Regions from separate parts of the Brevundimonas sp. AVps23W genome, predicted to be linked through region 1. Evidence: predicted binding sites of a transcription regulator. Region 1 holds the regulator's gene; the other holds the start of a gene.
The links. Region 1 encodes HrcA, which represses chaperone genes, less so after heat shock. Its sites were predicted from a motif close to GTTAGCANTCNNNNNNNNNGANTGCTAAC; they were not measured.
Positions count from the first base shown of each region.

Region 1 (3,123 bases):
GCCGGTCAGGACGAAGTTGGAATCGGCCTCGGCCTCGGAATCCTCTTCATAGTCCAGGTCCAGCACCGGCACGCCGTCGCAGACGCCGCACGACACCGCCGCCACCTGGTCTAGGATTGGGTCGGACTTCAGCACCCCTTCGTCGCGCAGATAGTTGAGGGCTGAGGCCATGGCGACCCAGGCGCCGGTGATGGAGGCGGTGCGGGTGCCGCCGTCGGCCTGGATGACGTCGCAGTCCAGCACCACCTGACGCTCGCCCAGGGCCTTCAGATCGACGACGGCGCGCAGCGAGCGGCCGATCAGGCGCTGAATCTCCTGGGTGCGGCCCGTCTGTTTGCCGGCGGCGGCCTCGCGGCGGCCGCGGGTGTGGGTGGCGCGGGGCAACATGCCGTATTCGGCGGTGACCCAACCCTGGCCCTTGCCGCGCATCCAGCCGGGAATGCTCTCCTCGACCGAGGCCGTCACCAGAACCTTGGTGTGGCCGAAAGTGATCAGGCACGAACCCTCGGCATAGCGGTTGACGCCGGTCTCGATGGTCACGGGACGCAGTTGGTCGTCGGTGCGTTGCGAATGGCGCATGAGATGGGTCCTTGGAAAGTCTGGCCTTGGAAGCGGGGGCGCCGGTGCTTATCCTGAAACCGTGAGCCTGTATGCCCCCAAAACCCCGCCGTTCGACGGCGCCCAGTCCCCAGGCATGGCCTTTGCGGGGCTGGCGGGTCTGGATGCGCGCGCACGCGACATCTTCCGGCGCATCGTCGAATCCTATCTGGAGACGGGCGAGCCGGTCGGGTCGCGGACCCTGTCGCTGGGCGGAATCGCCCTGTCGCCGGCCTCGATCCGCAATACGATGCAGGACCTGACCCTGGCCGGTCTGCTGGCCGCGCCGCATACGTCGGCGGGGCGGATCCCGACCCATGCGGGCCTGCGCCTGTTCGTCGACGGCCTGCTGGAGATCGGCGACCTGACGAAGGAGGAGCGGCGCGAGATCGACGGGCGGCTGGCCGGGCGGGGGCGGAATTTCGAATCCGCCCTGGACGAGGCGTCCAACCTGTTGTCCGGCCTGGCGGGCGGCGCGGGCGTGGTGTCCAGCCCGGTGCGCGAGTCCGGGGTCAAACACGTGGAGTTCGTGGCCCTGGGCGGGGATCAGGCCCTGGCGGTCATCGTCGCCGACGACGGCACTGTCGAGAACCGGATCATGACCCTGGCGGCCGGGGTCACGCCCTCGACCCTGGTCGAGGCCTCCAACTTCCTCAACGCCCGTCTGCGCGGCCGACCCTTCGCCGACGCCAAGCGCGAGATGACCCAGGAGCTGGAGATCGCGCGGCGCGAGCTGGACCAGACCGCCGCCCGCCTGGTCGAGGACGGGTTCGCCGCCTGGTCCGGCGGGCCGGACCGCGAGCGCGCCCTGATCGTGCGGGGCCGGGCCAACCTGTTGCAGGACGGCGAAGGCCTGGCGGATCTGGAGCGGGTGCGCGTCCTGTTCGACGACCTGGAGCAGAAGGAACAGCTGATCGGCCTGCTGGACGGGGTGGATGCGGCGCAAGGCGTGCGAATTTTCATCGGCGCCGAAACACGGTTGTTTTCACTTTCGGGTTCCGCCGTGATCGCGGCGCCCTATATGAGCGGCCGACAGCGGGTTCTGGGCGCCATCGGCGTCATAGGCCCCGCAAGACTGAACTACGCCCGTGTCATTCCGTTGGTGGACTATACCGCCCGGGTGCTGGGCCGGATGCTGGACGGGAACGACAAGTGAGCGACAAGCCCCTTAACGACGAATTCAACGAACTGGACGCCGATATGGCGGAAATGAACGCCGAACACGGCCTGGACGCCCAGCCGTCAGATGACCTGGCGCCGCTGGACGCCGTCATCGCCGAGCGTGACGAGTGGAAGGACCGCGCCCTGCGCGTCGCCGCCGAGATGGAGAACCTGAAGCGGCGCGCCGAGACGCAGCAGAACGACGCCCGCGCCTTCGCCATCCAGCGCTTCGCCAAGGATCTGCTGGGCGTGGCCGACAATCTGGAACGCGCCCTGATGGCCGCGCCCAAGGACACCGACGGCCCGACCGTCGCCCTGGTGACCGGTTTGGAAATGACCCAGAAGGCCCTGTTGCAGGCGTTCGAAACCAATGGGCTGAAGCGGGTCGCGCCCGAGGCCGGCGAGGCCTTCAACCCCCATCTGCACCAGGCCATGATCGAACAGCCGTCGGACACGGTTCCGGGCGGCGCCGTGCTGCAAACCATGCAGTCCGGCTTCGAACTGTTCGGCCGCACCATCCGTCCGGCCATGGTCGTGGTCGCGGCCAAGGGGTCCGGCGCGCAGGCGTCGAACCCCTATGGCGCGGCGCCCGAGGCCGAGACGCACGCCTTCGACAGCAAGGCCTGATCGTCTGGGCGTGAGTAGTGATTAGTGAGCAAGCCGTGAGCGAGAAGTGAGCCGGGGTTTCTACGCGCGCCGCTCACCTCTTGCTCACTAACACTACTCACCAACACCCACCTCAGAACTGACGCCGCCACCCGCCGATCAGGGCGAACTCGGGCGGCGCGTCGGCGACGTGACGCGGTTCGCGGCTGGCGACGGCCTGGACCGACAGGCTTGAGCCGTCCCACAGCTGACGCTCGCCGCCCAGGATGAAGTCGATCTGACGCCCGCTTGGCGTGGCCGAGAAGCTGCGGCGCGAATAGGTCAGGGGGTCGAAATAATCGACCGGCACGTCCGCCAGCCAGGCTGAGAATGTGCCCCGTTCGATCCGCAGCGGCTGTGACACGGTGAAGCTGATCCGGTCGCACAGGATGGTGCAGCCGGTCAGCAGGGCCAGCCGCCAGTTGGAGCTGATCGCCGCCTGATCGGTCGAGAGGAAGCGGCCCTCTGTGTCGGTCGCGCCCAGGCCGGCCTCGCCGATCAGGGCCAGGCCGGGCCGCAGGGTCCAGTCGCCGCCGACCGCATAAAAGTTGGTCCGCGAGGGCAGGGCGAAGTCCGATCCGCCCGGCAGGAAGGCGCCGAGCGGGCCCAGACGCTCGTCCAGGACGCCCAGGCTGAGCGACAGGCCGCCGTCGGCGCCGCGCCAGGCCAGGGTGGCGCGGCTATAGGTCGAGGCCTCTTCCTCGACCCGACGCAGGGGCA
Region 1 covers NZ_CM178738.1:278,623-281,745, reverse strand. The annotation lists gene rph (ribonuclease PH) at 1-579, opposite strand, end outside; gene hrcA (heat-inducible transcriptional repressor HrcA) at 695-1,753, shown strand; gene grpE (nucleotide exchange factor GrpE) at 1,807-2,385, shown strand; gene ACW177_RS01320 (S8 family peptidase) at 2,498-3,123, opposite strand, start outside.

Region 2 (3,123 bases), 100 kb from region 1:
AGTTTTCGGCGATCTGACGGATCGGGGCTTGCAGGGCGCGACGGATGATCGCGATGCCGGCGTTCTGGTCGGCGTTGTCGCCCTTGACGTCGGCCAGGATCTTGGAGGCCTTCAGCAGCGCGATGCCGCCGCCGGGAACGATGCCTTCGTCAGCCGCGGCGCGGGTGGCGTTCAGGGCGTCGTCGACGCGGTCCTTCTTTTCCTTCACTTCGACTTCGGTCGAACCGCCGACGCGGAGAACCGCGACGCCGCCGGCCAGCTTGGCCAGACGTTCTTGCAGCTTTTCCTTGTCGTAGTCGGAGGTGGTGTCTTCGATCTGGCGCTTGATCTGGGCCACGCGGGCTTCGATCTCTTCCTTGCCGCCGACGCCTTCGACGATGGTGGTGTCGTCCTTGGTGATCGAGACCTTCTTGGCCTTGCCGAGCATGTCGAGGGTGACGGTCTCAAGCTTGATGCCCAGGTCTTCCGAGATGACCTGGCCGCCCGTCAGGATGGCGATGTCTTCCAGCATAGCCTTGCGGCGGTCGCCGAAGCCCGGAGCCTTGACGGCGGCGACGCGCAGGCCGCCGCGCAGCTTGTTGACCACCAGGGTGGCCAGGGCTTCGCCTTCGATGTCCTCGGCGATGATCAGCAGCGGACGGCCCGACTGCACCACGGCTTCCAGGATCGGCAGCATGGCTTGCAGCGAGGTCAGCTTCTTCTCGAACAGCAGGATGAGCGGCTCTTCGAGAACAGCCTCCATCTTGTCGGCGTTGGTGATGAAGTAGGGCGACAGGTAGCCGCGGTCGAACTGCATGCCTTCGACGACGTCGACGGTGGTGTCGGCGGTCTTGGCTTCCTCGACGGTGATCACGCCTTCGTTGCCGACCTTGGCCATGGCCTGGGCGATCAGTTCACCGATTTCCGAGTCGCCGTTGGCCGAGATGGTGCCGACTTGAGCGATTTCCGAGTTGTTCGAGACGGGCTTGGACTTGGCCTTGATCTCTTCCAGCACCAGGCCGACGGCCTTGTCGATGCCGCGCTTCAGATCCATCGGGTTCATGCCGGCGGCGACGGCCTTCAGGCCCTCTTGCACGATGGCCTGAGCCAAGACGGTCGCGGTGGTGGTGCCGTCGCCCGCCTTGTCGTTCGTCTTCGAAGCGACTTCGCGGATCATCTGGGCGCCCATGTTCTCGAAGGCGTCTTCCAGCTCGATCTCTTTGGCGACCGACACGCCGTCCTTGGTCGAGCGCGGGGCGCCGAAGGACTTCTGGATCACGACGTTGCGGCCCTTGGGACCCAGGGTCACCTTGACAGCGTTGGCGAGAACGTTGACGCCGCGCAGCATCTTGTCGCGCGCGTCAGTGTTGAAGTGTACGATTTTAGCGGCCATGCGGGCTGCTCCTATCTAGATGGATTGATGGAAGAAAATCGAACGTCGGGTGCTTAGGACAGCACGCCCAGGACGTCGGATTCCTTCATGATGATGAGGTCTTCGCCGTCGATCTTCACTTCCGTGCCCGACCACTTGCCGAACAGGATGCGGTCACCGGCCTTCAGTTCCAGAGCGTTGACCTTGCCGGTCTCATCGCGAGCGCCGGGACCGACGGAGACGACTTCGCCTTCCTGCGGCTTTTCCTTGGCGGTGTCGGGGATGATGATCCCGCCCTTGGTCTTGGATTCTTCTTCAACGCGCTTGACCAGCACGCGGTCGCCGAGCGGACGAAACGCCATCGGTTCTCTCCTTTTGTACCCCCGAACGGGGGCGACTTGAAAACGGTGGGCCAGCCTTCTCCAGATCGCCGTTTTAGCAGCCGACCAGAGAGAGTGCTAACGCGAGCGGGAGTTAGTCAGAGCAGGGCCCAGCGTCAAGGCGGGCCGCCCCATCGGGCGTGCGAAACTTCCGCGACAGGTGAACCCCAAATGAACGGCCGGCTCCGGGCCTGTTCAAGCAGGGGCTGGCAGAACCGTCTCAACGCTGGAGCCCGTCCACACCCGGACAGGCGAAACCCGGCCCGAAAATAAAGGAGACGACCATGTCCAAGATGCTGAAGATCACCGCCGTCGTCGCCGCGCCGGTCGTGGCCATGACCCTGATGGCCGCCCCGGCCTCGGCTCAGTCCTACCGCGACCGTGATCGCGGGGACGACAACTCCGCCCGCAACGCCTTGATCGGCGCGGCGGTGGGCGGTCTGGCCGGCGCAATCTACGGCAACGGCGACGGCAGCTATATCGCCGGCGGGGCCCTGGCCGGCGCGGCGCTCGGCGCCGTGGCGTCCAATCGCGGCTCGGGCTGCGAATATTATCGCGGCGGCCAGTGCTACCGGAACCAGGGCCACTGGGAACGCGAGCACGGCATCAACAGCCGCGACCCGCGCTGGGAGCAGCGCCGGGACTATCGCGACTATCGCCGGGACCAGCGTTATGACCGCCGGGACGAGCGTCGCGACTACCGCTACGACCGCCGCTGGTAAAAGACGGATCGGATGAAGAAGGGGCGTCCTGCGGGGCGCCCCTTTTTGTTACGCCGCGTCCCGGCGCTGGCCCCAATGCGGGAAGGGATCCTCCAGCTTGGCCCAGCCCTTGGGCCCGCGCTCCATCTCGAACCGGGTCAGCAGGGCCGCGTCGAACATGGAGGTCAGCAGGTCGCGGTTCATGTCCTTGCCGATCAGGACGATCTCCTGACGGCGGTCGCCGTAGGGCTGGCGCCAAACGGCTTCGATCGCCTTCAGCCATTCGAGATTGTCGTCGGGCCAGCGGTCGCGCGGGGCCGAGGCCCACCACAGCCCGCCCCATTCATGCTCCGTCACCGCCCCCGCCTGACTCCAGGATCCGACATAGTCCATCCGGCTGGCCAGCCAGAAGAAGCCCTTGGAGCGCCAGACGCCGGGCCATTCCCTGTTCAGCAGGTCGTAGAAACGCCGGGGATGGAACGGCCTGCGCGCCCTGTAGACGAAGGTTGAAACGCCGTATTCCTCGGTCTCGGGCGTCACCTCGCCGCGCAAGGCCTGAGACCAGCCGGCGGCCTCTTCCGCCCGCTCCATGTCGAACAGGCCCGTGCCGATCACCTGGTCCAGGGCAACGGCGCCACGCACCGCCTCGATGATCCGGGCGCGGGGATTGAACTGGGTCATCATCGCCTTC
Region 2 covers NZ_CM178738.1:381,687-384,809, reverse strand. The annotation lists gene groL (chaperonin GroEL) at 1-1,372, opposite strand, end outside; gene groES (co-chaperone GroES) at 1,426-1,713, opposite strand; gene ACW177_RS01815 (hypothetical protein) at 2,016-2,453, shown strand; gene zigA (zinc metallochaperone GTPase ZigA) at 2,502-3,123, opposite strand, start outside.
Region 2: the regulator HrcA is predicted to act here: its motif matches at 1,786-1,814, upstream of groES (co-chaperone GroES).